Regions from separate parts of the Syntrophomonas sp. UBA1041 genome, predicted to be linked through region 1. Evidence: riboswitches for the same ligand, from Rfam matches in the RefSeq annotation. Region 1 holds a riboswitch; each other region holds the start of a gene.
The links. A riboswitch is a leader RNA that binds a small molecule or an ion and turns the genes downstream of it on or off. The one in region 1 is predicted to bind molybdenum cofactor.
Positions count from the first base shown of each region.

Region 1 (6,843 bases):
GAACTTATAAAGACCGGATCATCATGGAGAATGACCCGCAGAGCGTCCTGGAAGGGATGGCTATTTGCGGGTATGCAATAGGAGCCAATAAGGGCTATATCTACTGCCGGGGCGAGTATCCCTACGTTGTGGAAATCCTCGATAAAGCCATAGCCCAGGCCAGTGAAAAGGGCCTCCTGGGAGACTTCAATATCGAAGTGCGCATGGGAGCCGGGGCCTATGTGTGTGGGGAAGAAAGCGCGCTTATTGAGTCTATAGAAGGGCACCGGGGTGAACCCCGCTTCAAGCCCCCATTTCCACCGGTTATCGGCTTGTGGGGCAAGCCCACTATTGTCAACAATGTAGAAACCTTTGCCAATATTCCCGCCATTGTTGACAAGGGCGCGGATTGGTACAAAGGCATTGGCGCGGCGGGCTATCCAGGAACCAAAGTCATGACCTTGACGGGAGATATTGTCAACCGCACTGTTATTGAAGTGCCTACTAACACCACCATCCGCCAGGTATTGAACGATTTTGGCGGAGGAATTGCCGGTGGCAAAAAGTTCAAGGCGGTGCAAATAGGAGGAACATCTGGCGGATTCATACCCGAATCACTGCTCGATACCCCGATCGACTTCGATTCCATGTCAGCCATTGGCGCTACCCTGGGGTCAGGAGCCTTCTTCGTAATGGATGAGACCCGGGATATAGTCGATGTAATTGATCGCATAAGCAAGTTCTTTGCTCATGAATCGTGCGGCAAGTGCACCCCCTGCCGGGAGGGAACTCAGCGCATGCATGAAATGCTGCACCGGGTGAAAAACGGCGGAGCAGTTGCCGGCGATCTAGACTTTATGGAGAGACTGGGAAGCGTTATGTCCAAAGCCTGCTTGTGTGGTTTGGGACAGGCGGCTCCGGCTCCAGTGCTAACAACCTTAAAGCATTTTAGAAACGATTATACAGCCAAGTTTAATTAATGCTCTATAATCCCAGATTATGTTTATTATGTACCGGGGGCCATAAACCCCCGGTACACAATCTTGTGCTATAAGTTCGGGCAATAAAAATGATTAATGAGAAAAGTGAGGAGTGAGGGGTAAGGAGCGCTGATGCTTGTGTCTTAATCTACGATTAATTTAGCTTTAACCATGACGGGTTCTTCCCCCGACCTTTTATGTACATCTAACAGTAAAGGAATATTTCCCGTATTAATATCTTTTCGGTTTACCGGCAGGGCGTAGGCATGGCCCTGTTCAATAATCATTTCTCCTCGGTGCAGGCTGCGCCCCGACTTTAAATGTTCAATGGGACTGGCCAGCTCTATATTAAACCAATCACCTTTATACAATAACTCTCCTTTTAACTTAAGCAGGGCCGGTTTTACCAGAGCTTCAAACAATATTCCGGCTGCAGAGGGGCTGCCGGACAGATTGAAAATAAGTTTGCCATCAAGAAGGGCGGCCGAAGTATTTTTGCCGGGAAAGACGTTTATACCTTTGAAAAGAAGCTGGGCATTCAAATACTCGAACGCGTTGCGAACCAAGTCGAAAAGGCCGTTGCCGGTCCCCCCGCTGATTATTATCATATCAGAGACCCGTGCCGCCTTTTTTATTGCAGCTATAATGGTGTGCAGGTCATCATTAATTACAGAAGGCGACAGCGACGGTAAAGCTCTGCTGCTGTTTATTTTGCATGCTAATAGGCTCCGGTTGCTGCAATATATGCATCCTGTTTTGATGGGGGACCCGGGTAAAAGCAACTCATTTCCCGTGTCTATAATATATACACGAGGCACTTTGTATACCGGCACCCTTTCTATGCCACAGGCGGCTATTCTTTCCAGGATTTCCGCTTTTAAAACCTGCCCTTTGGCGGCAACTCTATCTCCAGCCATCAATTCGTGGCCGGCTCTTCGTATATTTTCACCCCGCCGCGGCCTGATGCTGACAATTATATAGTTTTCATTTATTATCTCAACGTCCTCTTGTTTGATAACGGCAACGCTGCCCTCTGGAAGCAAAGCCCCGGTCATAATTCTACAGGTTTCCCCGGGCCTTGTTGGCCTGTTTTCAATTGAACCAGCTCCGATAATAGAAGCTACTCTCAAACGCAACGATCGTCCGGTTTGCAGTCTTTTAAGATCAGTCTTGCCAATCGTATAGCCATCCATTGCCGAACGGTCAAAATTGGGTATATCAATAAAGCTGGCTATATTATCCGCGGCCACCCGCATATAGGCATTATCGATGTGCAGGTACTCGGTGTCCAGGGCTTGAATGCTTTCACAGCTTATATCAACAGCTTTATCTAAACTAACAGCTTCTAATATCTTATCATTAACCAACTGTAGTCTACTCATAAATAACCTACCTCATTTATCGCGCATTTCCTTTTTTGTTCTATAAAGAGGTGAAATATATCCCCCGATGTTTTAAAACCCTCAGTATATATTTCTTTATTTATTATACATCCATTATAGTAAATTGTTAGGCTTAATATGAAATAATTATGTTTAATTTTTTTAGTGACAAAATAATAGCATTATGTTATATTGTGTTTGAGATAGTTGGATGTATATAGCATACGGTGTATTATTCTGTGTATGGTTGGCGTATGATTAAGACAATTGTATAGCTCCAAGCCTTTAGACCTAAAGCAAAGCCATGGTTTCTAGGCCTCTGGGTATAGTTGGAAACGATTGTGCCTCCCCGTATTTTTGGAAAGGAGCCTAAAAAGCCTGGTTCAAAGCAGGTAGTACTTGCTGGGCCATAATGGGCATAAAATCCAAAAATATTTTTTTATGCCCCTGGCCTTTGCTGGAGGCATTTTTGCTTATCCCATAAATGCAATCAGGTACTCTGGCAAAAAGAGTATCTGCTGGTAGTAGTAGTTTTTAAGGGAGGTAGAGATTGGTTATGAAATTTACTCGTCGTGGTTTCCTGAAGCTTTCAGGTCTCTCCGTTGCCGCGGTTGCTTCCGGCTTGGGGTTTGACTTGGAAGCAACTGCCGCACACGGGCACGCACTGAAGCTGGCAGGGTGCACAAAGATACCCAGCATCTGTCACTTCTGCTCAGGTGGATGCGGGCTTCTCCTGCATATTAAGGATGGAAAACTGGTCCACCTTGATGGGAACCCGGACAATCCCATCAACGAAGGTACCCTTTGCCCCAAGGCGGCAAGCCTGGCGCAGGTGGCCTATTCTCCGGAACGTCCGAAAAATCCGCTTTATCGTGCTCCGGGTTCTGACGAATTCGTGGATATTACCTGGGAAGAAGCTTATGATCGTATTGCCAAGAAAATCAAGGAAGTCAGAGATAAGACCTGGACGAGCACCGAGGAGATTACGAATGCCAAGACCGGAGCCAAAGAAACCGTTACCGTGAATCGGGCGGAAGGCATTTGTATGATAGGTTCGGCCGAGGTTGATAATGAGGAAAGCTACCTGCTTTCCAAACTTGCCCGCCTGATCGGGACACCATTCCACGAACACCAGGCCCGTATCTGACACGCGCCCACGGTGGCTAGTTTGTCACCTTCATTTGGACGCGGCGCCATGACCAACTCCTGGCAGGATATGCAAAACTCCGAATGTTTCTTGATCGCAGGCAGCAACTGTGCGGAATGCCATCCCATTGCTATGAAATGGGTTAACCGCGCCCGGGCGAAAGGCGCCAAGGTTATTGTTGTTGACCCGCGCTTCACGCGCACCGCTTCCCAGGCGGATGTCTTCGCCCAAATCCGTCCCGGAACCGATATTGCTTACCTGGGTGCAATGATCAATTATTACATCGAGAATAGGCTTTATGATGAGTTCTATGTTTTGAATTTCACCAATGCGCTTTATAAGATAAGCAAAGATTTTGGATTCAAAGACGGTATGTTTTCCGGTTTTAACCCTGAAACCAGGAAGTATGATTATGCAAGCTGGGCCTATCAACTGGATGCCGAGGGTAAACCGGTAAAGGCAGACAGCCTGGATGATCCGGATTGTGTTTTCCAGAAACTCAAAACCCATTATTCCAGATATACCTTTGAAGTAGCTTCAAACATCACCGGAATACCGGTTGCCAAAATAAAACAGATAGCCGACACCTTCGCTGCAGCCAAACCAGGCAACATCTTCTACGCCCTGGGCATGACCCAGCACACCACCGGTGTGCAGGGTATTCGTTGCTACGCCATCATCCAATTGCTACTGGGCAATGTGGGCAAGGCCGGTGGCGGCATCCAGGCCCTGCGCGGCGAGCCCAATGTTCAGGGTTCCACCGATATGGCCAACCTGAACGCCAACTTGCCTGGATATATCCCTTATCCTACTAATCAAGAAAAGACCTTGAATGATTTTGCTGCGAAACACGGCTCGGTCCAGTATAAACCAATAGTAGCCCTGCTCAAGGCCTGGTTCGGCGCGAATGCTACCGCCGAAAATGAATACGGATATCAGTGGCTGCCCAAGAACAATCCAGCAAATATGCCTATTCAACCCCAGTTCTTCAGCAAAATGGAAGAAGGACAGTTTAAGCTTCTCCTCAACTGGGGCTCCAACTCCACGGTTTCCATCCCGGACAGAAAACTGGTGGCTAGAGGCCTATCTAGTCTGGAAATGCTGGTAGTGGCCGACATATTTAACACCGAAACCGCCCAGTTCTGGAAAGAAGAAGGATTAAATCCGGCCAAGATTCCGACCGAGGTAATCTTCCTGCCGGCGGCCTTCGTTTATGAAAAGGCCGGCAGCATGACCAATTCTTCCCGCCTGGTCCAGTGGAAGGAAGTGGCATTAAAACCCCTCAATGACTGTCACCCGGATTTGGATATGCTGGACCACATCTTCAAGAGAGTTCGCGCCCTTTATAGCGGAAGCAATGACCCCAAGGATGAACCAATTTTAAAAGCCAACTGGGATTATGGCGATCATGAAGCAAGCGCATTAAAAGTCCTCCAGGAACTCGGCGGCTATAACGATACTACTGGCAAACCTATTGCCGCGATAGGCGAATATCTGGCAGCACCGATTGGCACGGTTTCCACCGGATGCTGGGTATATGCAGGGGTAACTCCGGAAGGCAAAAACCTGGCAGACCGCCGGGGCAATGCTGATCCCACCGGTCTGGGCCTGAATAAAGATTATGCTTTTGCCTGGCCGGGCAATATCCGCGTTCTCTATAACCGGGCTTCTTGCGATGCCCAAGGGCAGCCGGTCGATTCCAAACGCAAGCTGATCTGGTGGGATCCCGTCCAGAATCTCTGGGTCGGCAATGACGGACCCGATGTGGTCGACAAGACCAAAGGTCCTGATACACCGGAAGGAAAGATTGGGTTCAAACAGAATCCTGAAGGAGTAGGACGCTTATTCGCAGCTACTTATAAGAGTGGTACAGTTGCGCCAGAAGGTACTGCGGCTGTCGTCCCGATTCGTGGAGCAGGTATGACGGTTGATGGACCGATGCCGGAGTTCTATGAGCCGATTGAAAGCCCGACCGCCAATCTTCTGCATCCTGAGGTGCAGAGCAATCCTTGCGCCAAGATTGTTTCAAAAGAGTTTGGCAACCCGGATGAATATCCCTATGTCCTTACCTCCTATGGGGTTGTCGAGCACTTCTGCGCCGGGGCGATTACCCGCAACATTCCCTGGCTGAATGAGATAGCGCCTGAGCCTTATGCTGAAATAAGCAAAAACCTGGCCCATAAAATTGGTGTTAAAGAAGGGGATGAAGTCGAAGTATCCTCTGCCCGTGGCAAGTTAGTAGTGCGTGCCCTGGTGACTGACCGAATCCAGACTCTTAAAATCAACGGTAAAGATCAGGAGACCATCGGTATGCCGTGGAGCTGGGGCTTTGCCAGCTTGAGTCCTGGCCCCAGTACTAATAATGTGACAATGAATGCATGCGATCCCGGAGCGGGTACTCCTGAGTATAAATGCTGTCTTGTCAACATAAGGAGGGCTTAACGATGGCGAGAAAAATGGTTTTTATTGACACCTCATTATGTACTGGGTGCAAGGCCTGTTCCGTAGCCTGCAAAGCGTGGAATGATCTTCCGGCTGAAAAGACACAACGCATAAGCAGTTATCAGACCCAGGCTGACTTTACACCCAATACCTGGACCTATGTCAGGTTCAGAGAAGAGTACAAAGATAAAAAAATGCGTTTTAATATGCTGAAACTCCAGTGCTTCCACTGCGCCGATCCAGCTTGTATGAAGGCCTGTTCTTCCCAGGCCATCTATAAGACAGAATCGGGATATACATTGATCGATAAAGACAAATGCATTGGCTGCGGATATTGTGCGGCGAACTGCCCATGGGGCGTTCCCAAGATTGACGAAGCTGCTAATAAAGCTTACAAATGCACCGGTTGTATTGATCGCGTTGAAAGCGGTATGAAACCGGCATGTGCTCAAACCTGCCAACCCGGCGCGATACAGTTTGGCGATTATGATGAGATAATGCCCCAAGCCCAAGCCCGCGTTGCAGAGCTTCAATTAACCAATCCGAAAGCACATCTGTATGGCAATGAATTGATGGGCGGCACGACTTATGTTTATCTGCTGCAGGATAGACCGGATGCTTATGGGCTTCCTTTAAATCCTACAACACCGATATCCTTGACTCTTTGGAAAGATATAGTTTATCCGCTGGGTGGTATAGCGATTGGCGCTTCGGCTGCAGCTATCACTTGTGGGGTTATTGTCAATTTAGTAAGGGGCAATTATGCCAACCGAGCGAAAAATATCGCGGCATCCCACGACGAAGGAGGTAAGTAGATATGGCAAAAGAGGTATATCGTTTTTCCGCGGGAGAGCGTTTTGTGCACTGGTGTCACGGCGTTGCATTTTTGCTGTTGCTTTTTACCGGACTGGGA
Region 1 covers NZ_DCEA01000101.1:4,408-11,250, forward strand. Annotated here, with positions in the region: gene nuoF (NADH-quinone oxidoreductase subunit NuoF) at 1-959, shown strand, start outside; gene B2633_RS14665 (molybdopterin molybdotransferase MoeA) at 1,103-2,341, opposite strand; molybdenum cofactor riboswitch at 2,605-2,725, shown strand; gene fdnG (formate dehydrogenase-N subunit alpha) at 2,898-5,930, shown strand; gene B2633_RS14675 (4Fe-4S dicluster domain-containing protein) at 5,933-6,745, shown strand; gene B2633_RS14680 (formate dehydrogenase subunit gamma) at 6,748-6,843, shown strand, end outside.

Region 2 (6,843 bases), on a different contig from region 1:
GTATAGGTGAAATCCTGAGCAATATCCAGACTGATAGGTTCGCCTCCTGCTGCAGCCAGGGTAACCAGGCCTTTACTGGCCTCCAAATTATTATCCAGGCCTTTGCCGAAATTCCACTGAAAGACAATATTTTCACTCTCTAAAGCTTCATTAACCTGAAATACAACCGCATCGCCATCACCACTCACGGCTGTTGCCGCCGGAGACAACAATTCTACACTCATGTCCTGGCCATATGCCGAGGACACATTGCCGACTACAGCCATCGTCAAGAATAGAATCATCATAAGTACTGTGGTGGACTTTCGATAAACTTTGCAATTCATTGATAATACCTCCCGCGTTTTAATAATTCTTTAATACTGTTTCCTTACTCACCTGCCTTAAAAAATATATTACTATGCTCTACCGCAGTTTCATGCCACGGTTATCTAGCTCTTGGCCGCCCGCATGCCCGTGCCTTTCAGCATTTTATCGACGGTAGCCTGATCTAACTGCCAGTCAAAGAACTCCTGATAAAAATCCTGGGTCGCTTTGACCATGTCCCAATCTTTGAATAGCTCGGGATAGGCCAGTTTTGCTGTCCACAAAACCGCCAGGGGGGTCTCCAGGGAAGAGGTATGACCCCAGCGGGAAATGCCGATGGGCAGCGGCAAAACCCGGTTATTTTTTACCGCCTGCAGCGGCCGCCAGTGTTCATGCTCCATAATATATCCCACCAGGTTGGGGTCGTTAACCAATATATAGTCGGGATTCCACAAGAGTATCTGTTCCAGGCTGGCATAATGATTGCCATCGCTGAACTTCAGACTCTGGCCCACTGACACGTTGGTAATCCCGGCCGCCCTGGTCCAATCCGCGGCCAGACTATCGGCGGTGTCGGTGCGGGTGGCTTCGGCCGTGGAATGATAGAGTGTGACTCTGTCCTTGTCTGGGACAGCCGTAACCCGTTTCTGCACCTCGGCAACGGTCTGCTGATAAAACTCGGTGTAGCGCTGACCTTCAGCTTCAGTGCCCAGGATTTTGGCTATCATTTGCATGGCGTATTGTTGTTCGGCCATATTGCCGTACTGCAGGGCAATCACCGGTATATTGACCTTTTTTAATTTATCCATTTCGGCTTCATTGCTGGTGGTATCGCCTTTGACAAAGACCAGCTCCGCTTTGCTGCTCAGTAATTCTTCGATATTTATTACTTCATTGCTTTTGGGTACTGGCAAACCCTTGAGGTGGGGAAACATTTCTACTAACAGGATATCTCGCTGCATTCCGCCTGAGGTCGCCACTATAGTGCCTGCCTTGCCATACATGGCTATGGCATAGCCTGCTTCCGGGCACAGGCAGGCGATACGCTCTGGATTAATCGGTACTTCTACCTGCCTGCCAATACTGTCAGTGATAATCTGAGTCGGTTTTTCAGCCGGTGAAGTGTCTACGGCCTTACCGCTGCAACCCGCTGCCGCCAGCGCTAAGAACAACAGCAGTAATACCAGGCTGATCCTGCGCCATTGCTTTAGCCGCTGCGTGGCTCTTGATGTGGTCAACGCTATACCCCCCTTAACTTTCTGAGTTAATTGTACATATGGGCACTACCTGTTTTAAATGCCCCCCATCATCAAGTCCGCAGTTTATGATGCGGGTTCTTATGCTGTAAAGCTCGCCCAGATTTTGCTCGGATAATACCTCGGATGGTTTTCCCAAGGCCATGATCTGCTTATCCTTCACCAGTGCGGCTCGGGTTTTGATCCCCTGGTTTTCAAAATAATAGCCGTGATTGGGTACATGTGTCGCCATCAGGACTGCCAGGCCGGTCTGCTTGACTAGTTCAACTACCGTTTCCAGTATTATCAGTTCGTGTCTGTAATCCAAATGGGCAGTGGGTTCATCCATTATTATCAACGGGCTGTTCTGTGCCAGCGCCCGGGCCACCATCACCAGCTGACCCTCTCCGCCGCTCAGCTGCGTATAGGGACGATCCTTCAGCCTGGAAACTCCCACCATATCCAGAGCCTTTTCCGCGATGGCCACATCTTCCTCTGAAGGCACATCAAACGGGCCAATAAAAGAAGCCCGCCCCATAAGGACAATATCCCGCACCAGATAGGGAAAGGTTTTTTGGTGCATTTGGGGTACATAAGCTACTTGCCTGGCAATCTGAGGTGCGGCCATATTATCGATGGGGCTGCCGTTTATTAAAACCTGGCCTGCATACGGCTTGAGCCAGCCCAAAATACAATCCAGAAGTGTGGTTTTACCGCAGCCGTTAGGCCCCAGCAAGCAGAATATCTCTCCCGGGTTAATATTGAAGCTTATCTTATCCAGGATGAGTGCCTGGGGATATCTGAAACTTACATCCCTGACCTCCAGCAATGGCGCCATCTTACCAGCCACCTCCTTTGGTCTTCTTTAACAAGTAGACAAAGAAAGGTCCTCCCAAAATGGCGGTGAGTATACCCAGAGGTATTTCGGAGCCGGTTAGGATTCTGCCAAAATCATCCACGATAACCAGAAATGTAGCCCCTAATGAAAAGCTCACCGGAATTAGGACGCGGTTGTCATTGCCTACCAGCATACGCCCTATATGAGGAATTACCAGACCGACCCAGCCGATTATACCGCTAACGCAAACCGCTCCAGCAGTGGCTAGTGTGGCACAGGCTATGACTATCCCTTTGTTTAATGTGGTATTTATTCCCAAGGAATGAGCCTCCCGGTCACCCATTGATAAAACGTTTATCCTCCACCTGATCAGAATTATTCCGCCCACTCCAACCAGCATAGGAATACCGGCTATCATGATATCACTATAGCGCGCGGAGGCTAGACTGCCCATCAGCCAGAAGACGATGGCGGGCAGTTCATTCATGGGATCGGCCAGGTATTTGGCCAGGGAGAGCAGGGCTGAAAACACCGATGACACGATCACTCCACCCAGAACCAGCATGATAGTGGGAGTGCCATTATATACCTTGCTTATGAAATAGCTTAAAATTACCGCAAAAATTCCAAAGGCAAACGCACAGGTGTAAATAGCTGCCACCTTATGAAAAAGGATTATGGCCAGTGCGGCCCCAAACCCGGCCCCAGAACTGACCCCTAAGATACCCGAACTGACCAGGGGATTACGAAACAATCCCTGAAAAGCCGCCCCGCTAATAGCCAAACAGCCACCCACCATAGCCCCCAAAATGGCCCGGGGCAGACGGATATCCCAAACTACGGTCTGATAAATATCTTCGATATAGCAAGGCTGCATGGTAATACGGCAGCCTAGTATGTTTATAACGGTGGCAATATCAACCGGATAGCGGCCGATTAACAATGAAACCAGAATTACCAGGAAAGGTGCCGCAATAAAGAGCAAAAACATCCATATCTTTTTCGTCACAACTCACCCCAACACGCTTTGTTATATTTATTGCGGCAATGATCAGGCAGCGTCACTAACACTGAATCTAATATGGCAACTCATTAGAGGCCGCGGCGTTTTCTGTAAAACCACCAGGCCCCCAGCCCGGCGACAGCGACGATAACCAGGTCGACGGCAATTCGCTTGTTCCTATATTCCTTCTGTTCGGCAACATCTTGCTGGCCTGGCTGAACCTGCTCTTGTCCTGCCGTAGCAACAGTTCCGGATTCTGTTTCCTGTTGGGTCATGTCCGGCGGGCTGCCCTCAACGGTCCCAGAAGGAGATGATTCTGAAGGAGCAGCCGCTTGCGGGTTTGTGGGTGGTGTAGCTGAGGGTGACGATGCCAGCTCTCCAGTCTGCTGAACCGGCTGTTCACCTGCTGCGGCACCGGCTGTGGTAAAGGTAACCGTAGCCTTTTGGCCTAAAGTAACCCCGCTTTTAGACTCCATATTGGGAGCTATTTCAATTCTGTACAGAGTGCCTGCCTGGAGCTTTTGCAAAGGCTTTACAATGGCGTCATTACGTTTCTCCCGTTCCACCTGATCATCTGCCATGATCACTTCAATAGGTATGCGGGTGTTCCCCGTCCACATGGAAAAACAATTTCGGTTGCTCTCACGAACCGTCATATAGCACACATTTTTGTTAAAGGTAATTTTAATCTCAGGGGTAAGGGTTATACCAGTAGAGCCATCAGCCGGAACTACGCTTTCAATGACCAGAGGCTGCTGCTTTCCTCCACCGGAACCATCCCCATCGCCGTCTCCGTCAGCAGCCGCCGCAAAACCGGGTAAGAGCAAACAAAACAATAGCGCAATACATAACGACCAATGGATTTGCTGGTTTTTTCTCATAATTCTACCCCCCATGAATAATAAAAGTCAGTTGCAGAAAACAACTGACTAAGCACCACAAATAAGGCCTGGACATAGTGGCACTGGTCTAGTTTCCTTTCCGCATCGGGAGGCATAGCCGTTTCCCGCTATACCCTGTCGGTCAACTGTCCATGGTTTATCTTTAGGTACAGTAACTCGAAAACCGAACACAGCATTATTCGATTTTATACATCAACCATTCGACATAATTGTTATATTTCCTTTTTGGAAAACCCGGCAAAATGTAGGGAAGCGGCTTGCATAACCTGCCCTGCCTTGCACTTTACGCTTACCGTTTTGTATGCCACCTGGTTAACCTTTGTGCCGGTAGTCTTATTCAGAGGAAAAAGTTGATCTATCCAGCGATAGTCTGGTCAGTATCTTTTTATCTTTTGCTGCCAGGATTACCGCCGTATCTGTGGCTAAGGGAATAAGCCCGGTTGCGTATAGTTTCAGGCCATCGAGTTCTTTTATAGCCCATTTTGAGGAGAAGACTTTTCCATTGTAGGTATTGATGAACATATTTAAATCGAAAAGAGCTGCCTTTAAAGGATAGTGTTCCAGGAAGAAATCGTGGATTAATAGCAATCCTCCGGGTTTTAGACATTCGGCGGCCCTATCCAAAAGGACAGCGGCCTCTGCTTCTGAATAGGCGTGAATGATGTTGGAGAGAATTACCAGGTAATAGCTTTCCTTATCTACCGGCCATGTTTCCAGAACATTGGCCTCACAATAGTCGATCCTGCCTCCCCATTGCCGGGACGCCATTAACTCCCGAGTGTATTCCAGCACTTCGGGGAGATCCATAAGAGTAGCCTTCATGGCGGTAAATTTTTCAAGAAAACCGGCGGCAACGGCCCCGGAACCAGCGCCTACGTCGAGAATCTCGCCCTCCATGTTTAGACCTTCGAAAATGGCAAGCAGCTCCTCAACTTTAGTCCTGGCCACTCGATCCATGGCCTTGATATATTTTCTTATTCTATCCCGTCGTTGATCCGGCTGGTCTGAGCCAAAATCCACTCTCCCCCCTTTTCGGAGGCATTTGCTAAGGCCTTGCCAGCTGGCAGTGAGCTGCTTCCGCCATAGAATGGAATCTCCCTGATAATACCGGGAATGCAGAACCAGGTATTTACTGGACATTTTGGTATTGCAACAGTTACTCCCCTGACAATTTATCAATCCCATCGCACCGAGGGCCTGTAAGAACCGCTTTATAGCACCTGCGCTCAGGTTGAACTTCGCGGCAATTTCTTCAAGAGGTTTTCCATCAGGTTCAAGGAAAGTAAAGATTTCCATTTCAACCGCATGAAACAGCACTTCCGAGAACCAATACCCCGTAGCCAGGTCCTCCAGATACTGAGGACCGGCATCCTGAGGATCATGATTAATAAAGGCTAAGGAAGTCATTATGCGATCACCCCCGCAGTATTCCTGCTTACCCCGGCATCCTCGAAGGTAAGCATTTTGCCTATTACTTGTGCGGCCGACTCTACGATGTTCATGGCCAGGGCCGCCCCGGTCCCTTCCCCCAGCCTCAGATTCAGGTTTAAGAGCGGTTTAAGGCCCAGTTCCTCGAGCATAAGACGATGTCCGTATTCCAGGGATTGATGGGCAGCAATCATATATCCCCAAGAATCAGGGGTCAGTTTTTTAGCCAGTAAAGCTCCGGCGGAGGATATAAAACCATCTATGATAACCGGGACCCTATGGTAAGCGGCGCCGAGAATAAGGCCGGCAATACCCCCTATTTCAAACCCCCCCACTTTCGCCAGCACATCCACAGCGTCATTGGCATCGGGTTGGTTTACCACTAAGGCCTTTTCAATAACCCGGATTTTGTTTCTTAAAGCATCGTCGCCAAGTCCGGTACCCCGGCCGGTCACGTCACAAACGGAACAACCTGTAAAAGCAGCCAGTATGGCGCTGCTGGGGGTGGTGTTGCCGATACCCATGTCTCCGGTGGCCAACAGTTCAACCCCTTCCCCAACCAAGCGGCCGGCAATATCGATGCCGGCTTCTAATACCATTTTGGCCTCTTCACGGGTCATTGCGGGGCCCCTGGTCATATTTCTGGTTCCATACCCCGCCTTATAGGAAAGGATTTGACCTTTTTCCACTAATTCGCTGAGATCGGCGGCCACGCCCATATCCACCACGACTACCTGGGCGCCCGCCGCCTCGCCCAGCACATTGATGGCCGCTCCACCGGCTACAAAATTGGCCACCATCTGGGGCGTGACTTCCCGGGGAAAAAGACTGACCCCTTCCTCCGTCACTCCGTGGTCTCCTGCCATAGTGACCGCCGTTTTTTTTCGCACTGAAGGCTTCAAGGTCATTTTGATAGCAGCCAGCTGCTCGGCCAGGTTCAATAACTCCCCCAGACTGCCTTGCGGAATCGCCAGGTTATCGAGATGCTTTCTTGCCTTTACAGCCCATTCCTCGCTCACCGGTTCAATACGGCTAATTACTTCTTCCAGTTTTAATCCCATTTGGCTTGCCTCCTCTCTTCTTAAACCCCCGGGGCAGCGGGAGACGCTCCCTGGTCGTGCTTGCGGTCTT
Region 2 covers NZ_DCEA01000078.1:362-7,204, reverse strand. Annotated here, with positions in the region: gene B2633_RS12055 (S-layer homology domain-containing protein) at 1-326, opposite strand, end outside; gene B2633_RS12050 (ABC transporter substrate-binding protein) at 432-1,544, opposite strand; gene B2633_RS12045 (ABC transporter ATP-binding protein) at 1,558-2,379, opposite strand; gene B2633_RS12040 (FecCD family ABC transporter permease) at 2,381-3,388, opposite strand; gene B2633_RS12035 (Ig-like domain-containing domain) at 3,472-4,263, opposite strand; molybdenum cofactor riboswitch at 4,341-4,458, opposite strand; gene B2633_RS12030 (methyltransferase) at 4,618-5,691, opposite strand; gene cobT (nicotinate-nucleotide--dimethylbenzimidazole phosphoribosyltransferase) at 5,691-6,773, opposite strand.
Region 2: linked by a shared signal. The riboswitch ahead of B2633_RS12035 (Ig-like domain-containing domain) and the one ahead of fdnG (formate dehydrogenase-N subunit alpha) in region 1 are both predicted to bind molybdenum cofactor.

Region 3 (6,843 bases), on a different contig from region 1:
TCAATTGGCCGACGATCTGATCGCAACATTTAGTTCAACCATGCTCCAGGAGGATGTTCCTGTTTCAGGGCATTGGGACTGTATGGTAAACGATTCCACAACTCCGCCGTTTTCAGATAAACTGATGATGTTCCATACTATTCTAATTTCTTCCGCTGGCATTACAAACTATGCGACCTCCTTGACCACCAGCCCGCGTCGGGATCTAAGCGCCATATATACCCTGGCTATGACTAAAATTGCCGCATATACTGAGGATGGAATGAATATCATGATTGATAACGGCTGGTATGAAGAACCGTTTCGTATCGTCGACAGAAGGGATATAGAAGACCACCCCCAACATTAATAAACCGCGCTCGTTTATAAAGAACTGCTCGACGCTGCCCCCTTTTCTTCCGACCTATCAGCAGCCAGACTGCGCTCGTTTATAATCACTGCTCAATCTCATCATTATTCGAACTTCAATTATTTATAAATCGCCTTGGCGATAATCTACTCCTCAAATCCCTGACGGCCAGGGATTTTTCTCGGAAGTCTTCATCGTCTTTAATGGGGTAAAGGCAAAGATCAGGCCTTGGAATGATGAAATCCGGCCGGCGATTTATGTTGAAGAACTCATGATAGACAATTTAATCCTCCGGCAGCGCCTTAGCGCTTATGCAGTCAGCATCTTTCCCCTGTTCCGCAGCTTTATAAGCGTATCTATTTGTCATCCTATGTGGCATAATGAACGCGAAAAAGTATATAATTCATGATGAGGTACGTCATGAAGATCGGAATAGCGGCATTTTTTTTGAACCGCACCCATAGCGGCGGTAAAGAGCAGGTGTTTTTCAATCTACTCAGAGGATTTCAAGCCCTGGGCAAATCCCGGAATATTCATATTTTTGCCTACGAATACTCAGCCGGGGTCATACAGAGCAGTATCCCTGATGCTACCTTTACTTTCATCCCTTATAAGGATATTTGGGGGAAGAAAACACTGTCTGACTGCGTTTGCAACACCTTCAGGCTAAGCCGGCTGCTAAAAGAGCAGCACATCGGCGTGCTTTTTTTCCCGCATTATAATACCGGCCTGAAACAGTTTAAGATACCTACAGTTGTCCTTCCCCATGATATACAGAACATAATTAATGCCGATCAGTCTTCTTTAAGGGAGCGGATCATATATGGATTGCAATACTATTTCGATTTTAAGCTGAGAAGCAAGATTATTGCCATTTCAGATTATGACCGCCGGGAGATTGAGTACTACTATCCCCAACACAAATCCAAGCTAACCAGGATTTATAATCCCATTGATACCGATTTCATTCCCTCAACGCGGAAATACCACCGTAAAAGGCCTTATATATGCGCCATAAATATTGCTTATGTCCACAAAAACACCATTACCTTAATCAAAGCATTTGAGAAAATCATGGGACTGATCGAGCATAATCTTCTTTTGGTCGGTCGCTTGAATCGGGATACGGAATTCCTGAGAAATTACGTGGAGAAGAACCATTTGGGCGAAAGGGTTGAATTCACCGGGTTTCTGGAAGATCAGGAGCTTCACCGGCTGTTATGCCAGGCTTCATTGTTCGTAAATCCTTCGCTTTTTGAAGGTTTTGGGATGCCTGCCATCGAAGCCGCCATCCGCTGTATACCAGTAATATCGTCGATAACCGGAGCCTCCCCGGAAGTAACCCGCAATCTGTTAAACTATTACGAACCCGCCGATGATGCCGACCGTTTGGCGGAAAAAATTCTGGAAGTTTTGCATACCGAACCATCCCCGGCAAAACTCGAAGCCATCAAATGTGAGTATTTGGCTAATTACGCTTATACCAAAATCAGCGCTGATTATTATGAATTCCTGGGAGAACTGATGAATGAAGATCGCGGTTAATCTCACTTACCTGGCGGGCGGCGAACAGCCTGACGGAACCGGACAGTTTGCCTTAAATCTGTTTAAAGGCCTGCAGGCTATCGGTAAGTTGAATGATTTCCACCTGTTTGTCACCACTGCCTTCCGCCAAAAATGCCAGGATTTATTCCCGGAAGCTAAGGTTATCCCTATAGCCTCCATGAGACAATTCGGCAGTGTCAACAAATATCATTTCTTTTTGCAGTCGCTTTCCATCAACCGCTGCCGCTTACCTCATTTTCTAAATAAAGACCGCTATGATCTGCTATATCATCCCTTCTACGAGGTCGATGATTATATCAGTGAAAAAATACCTACGGTCATAACGGTGCACGATTTGTTCTTCAGGAATTATCCGCAGGGATTTAACCGTAATTATTTAAGGTATATAAAGTACCGCTATGAGAATGCGATCCGCCAGGCCGCTCATATTGTGGCGCCTTCACAGTTCGTCAGGCAGGATATTTTGAAATACTACCCTAATGCCCAGCCCGACAAGATTACTGTAGTCAATAACCCCATGTGGGGCGACGCTGATAATATCAGGGACTACCCACTGGAAAGGCCCTATATATTAAGCGTCAATTCCATACGCGAGCCAAAGAACCTCATTACCTTATTGAAAGCTTTTCAACTGATCGAAGATAAGGTGGAGCATCACCTGGTGCTTACCGGGGCGAAAAGAAAGCTCAGTATCGACCCCGAACAGTATGCGCAGCGGAATAATATCAAAAAATTGATTATGACCGGTTATGTATCAGATGAGCACAGAAATTATCTATACCGAAATGCCGCTCTTTTTATCTCACCTTCACTGCATGAAGGTTTCGGCATGACCCCGGTTGAAGCGGCGTTATGCGAAGTGCCGGTATTGACCACCCGCGAGACCAGCATCCCGGAAATCACCAGAAATCTGGTGAATTATTATGAACCTGCCCGGGACCACCAGGTCTTGGCCGAAAGAATACTTCATCTTCTCAAGAATCGTCCGCCCCAAAGCGAACTGCACCGTATCAAAAACACCCTGGCTCAGGAATATGATCCGCAGAGAATAGCAGCCCAATATTATGATGTTTTCCAGATGATGGTCAGCTCGGATTCACGCTGAGGGAAACGGGATTGATCATGATTTCGAAATCATGCGGTTTATATATTATTTATAGGAATATATTGAATTACAAGAAGGAATATCTTATAGACTGTCGAACTAGATAAGTGAATACGTCTGTGTATTTTGAAGACAGTTTTTAATGTCGGATAAGAACAAAATTCTTTTGTTGATAGGCTGAACTGTTTTTAAAATATTGGCGTCACAAGTGCAGCATAAAAGGAGGTGAGAAAGTGCTTTCAATGGCAGGGTTTATGCCAACCATCAAGTGTTGCGGGTGAGCAATCGCCCATGAGCCGGTGGTTCATCGTGTTTCAAAACACAATAGCGCAACTGGAGAATTGAATTCATGGAAGCCTTTCTTAACTGCTTCTGGCTGCCGACATACGACCCACGCCAATGCCTGCAACCAGCCTGGTTAAAGGTATATCTTGCTTCAGATAAGCCTTTCACGAAGCTTTTCTCCTCTCTCAGTTCATTGTACAAGCGATGTGTGCTTTTGCCCTGCGAACTTGCGTGTCCATTATATTCATGTTGAAAATTTGATATTTTTCAAAGCGTAGCTCCAAAGCGACTTCTCCTAAAGCTTCGGCCATGGGGATTTAGCCGACTTGGTTATATACCAGTACGGTAAATCTGGAAACGGGTTTGCCTCCCTTATTTGGAAAGGAGTCACTGGCCGAGAAATCTATTTGCGCTGCCCTGGTTTTGCTGAGCAGAACATTGGGTGTTGATGTGCAATGGGCGCCTTGAGGCGTTTCTGGACAGGGGAAGGAGCGTGCATTTGAATGCAAGTCATTGACAGGATTATCCATGGCAATGAAGGCCCTCCTTCTATTCAGATAGGAGGTTTTTTATTTGCTTATCCCTGGAATTATTGAAAGGAGTGATGGTAGTGGAACTCATTAAACTGATCATCAATGGGAAGGAGGTTGAAGCCCCGGCGGGGAGCACAATACTCCAGGCTGCTGAAAATGCTGGCATTCCTATTCCCAGGTTGTGCTATGATCCGGATCTGAGTCCTTTGGGAGCATGCCGCTTATGCGTAGTGGAAATAGAAGGTAACCGCCTGCTGCCCGCTTCATGTGTAACACCGGTATCACCCGGAATGATCGTGCACACTGATTCGCCTGCCGTCGTCGAGGCGCGCAAAACCATCCTGGAACTGCTCATCGCCAATCATCCCCTGGATTGCATGACCTGCGACAAGTTGGGTGCTTGTAAGCTGGCTGATTATTGCTACCAGTACGGCGTGAAAGAAAGTGCTTTCCAAGGGGAGAAACACAGCTATGCCATAGACGAAAGCAATCCCTTCATTATCCGGGATTTGAACAAATGTATTCTGTGCGGCGCCTGTGTAAGAGCCTGTGAAGAAATGACCGGCAAGGACAACCTGTCTTATCTGCATCGCGGCTTCCACCGTAAAGCCACCACCGCCGGGGATGTTCCTTACATTGATTCGGATTGCGTTTTCTGCGGGCAGTGCGTGGCGGTATGCCCCACCGGGGCACTGACCGAAAAGTCCATGGCCGGAAAGGCCCGCCGCTGGGATCTGGAACGGGTCACAACCACCTGCCCCTTCTGCGGCACCGGCTGCAATTTCGACCTGGCAGTAAACCAGGGCAAAGTGATCGGCGTGCTCTCCAATCCAGATGCTCCGGTAAATGGTCGCAGCTTGTGTGTAAAAGGACGTTTTGGCTGGGATTTCATTTACAATGAAAAGCGCCTTAAAACTCCGCTGATCAAGCGCAATGGTAAATTCGAGGAGGCTTCCTGGGACGAAGCTTTTGAGCTGATTGCCCAGAAGTTCAACGAAAACAAAGCCAAGAATGGTCCCGATTCCTTTGCGGCGTTAAGCTCAGCCCGCTGCACGAATGAGGAAAACTTCCTGGTACAGAAGTTCACCCGGGCTCATTTGGGTACCAACAATGTCGACCATTGCGCCCGCACCTGCCATGCTCCTTCAGTGGCCGGCCTGGCTAATTCTTTCGGCAGCGGCGCCATGACCAATATCATTGCTGAAATTTCTGATGAAGCCGAACTGTTATTCCTGATTGGCATCAATCCTACTGAAGCCTATCCGGTGGTCGGCTATAAAATGCGCCAGGCAGCGCGCAAAGGCTGCAAACTGGTGGTTTGCGATCCCCGTCGCACCGAACTGGCCGCTGAAGCGGACATTTGGCTGCGGCAGAAGCACGGCACCGATATTCCGCTGCTCAATGGGTTAATGCATATCATTATCAAAGAAGGTCTGGAAGACAAAAAGTTCATTGCCGAACGCACTGAAAATTACGAAGCCATGAAAGCGCTGGCCGCCGAATACACGCCGGAACGCGTCTCCGAGATAACCGGGGTCGCCGTGGAAGACCTCTACCGGGTGGCCCGCCTGTATGCCACCACTGACAAGGCCATGATCTTCTATTCACTGGGCATCACCGAACACATCTGCGGAACCCGCAACGTTATGAGCATTGCCAACCTGGCCATGCTGACCGGTCATATCGGCCGGCCGGGGGTGGGCGTCAACCCGGTCCGCGGACAGAACAACGTTCAAGGGGCCTGTGACATGGGCGCTCTGCCCAATGTCTATTCCGGCTATCAGAGTGTTACCGACCAGGCCGCCCGGGAAAAACATGAAAAGACTTGGGGCGTTTCCTTGCCTGATAAAGTGGGTTTGAAGATCCCGGAAATGTTTGAAGCCGCCCATGAAGGAAAAGTCAAGGCCATGTATATTCTGGGTGAAAATCCGGTTCTGACCGATCCCAATGCCAATCATATCAAAGAAGCCCTGGAACGGCTGGACTTTTTTGTAGTACAGGAACTTTTCCTGACCGAAACCGCCGAATTTGCGGATGTGGTGCTGCCGGCCGCCAGTTTCGCCGAATGCGACGGTACCTTTACCAATACCGAACGCCGGCCTCAGCGGGTTCGTAAAGCTATTGAGCCTCTGCCCGGGCAGGCCAACTGGGAAACCATTTGTCAGATGGTCACCCGCATGGGCTACCCCATGAGCTATAACCATCCCAGTGAAATCTGGGCTGAAATGGCATCATTATCTCCATCCATGGCCGGCATCAGCTTTGAGCGTATGGAAAAAGAATCCGTGCACTGGCCCTGCCCCTCCAATGATCATCCCGGTACGCCCATTCTGCATATCGGCAAATTTACCCGCGGGCTGGGAGGCTTCCAGCCCAATGAGCATATTCCTCCGGGAGAATTACCCGATGCGGATTATCCCATCTTGTTGTGCACCGGTCGGGTCATGCAGCACTATAATGTGACCACCCAATATTCAGCAGGCCTGGCCAGTGTATGGGATCGTGAGATGACCGAGGTCAACCCGCAGGAAGCTCAAAAATTGGGTGTGGTTACCGGCAGCCGCATGAAGGTTACGTCCCGCCGGGGTGAAGTGACCACCACCGTCTGGGTAACTGAGCGGGTGCAGCCCGGGGTCATCTGGATGTCCCACCATCATAGTGATACGCCCACCAATGAACTTACCAGTCCTTTTGTATGTGATATTGCCGGCACCGGTGAGTACAAGGTGTGCGCTGTAAAAATCGCCAAGGCCTAGGCAGGAGGCTGCTATGCTTAGAATAGCTTTAACGGAGGCAATCGGGCAATCACTGGGCCATGATATTACCATGATTGTGCCGGGTGCTGTAAAAAGGAGAGCCTTCAAACGGGGTCATGTTATCCGCCCCGAGGATATAACGGTATTGAAGGATCTGGGAAAAGAGCATATTTACGTCTGGGAGCCCGATGACTCCTCGGTGCATGAAGATGAGGCCGCATTGCGGCTGGCCCATATGGCAGCCGGTCC
Region 3 covers NZ_DCEA01000107.1:32,348-39,190, reverse strand. Annotated here, with positions in the region: gene B2633_RS15780 (DUF3231 family protein) at 1-349, shown strand, start outside; gene B2633_RS15775 (glycosyltransferase family 4 protein) at 770-1,894, shown strand; gene B2633_RS15770 (glycosyltransferase family 4 protein) at 1,878-3,020, shown strand; gene B2633_RS15765 (hypothetical protein) at 3,491-3,616, opposite strand; molybdenum cofactor riboswitch at 3,572-3,708, shown strand; gene fdhF (formate dehydrogenase subunit alpha) at 3,916-6,594, shown strand; gene B2633_RS15755 (molybdopterin-binding protein) at 6,608-6,843, shown strand, end outside.
Region 3: linked by a shared signal. The riboswitch ahead of fdhF (formate dehydrogenase subunit alpha) and the one ahead of fdnG (formate dehydrogenase-N subunit alpha) in region 1 are both predicted to bind molybdenum cofactor.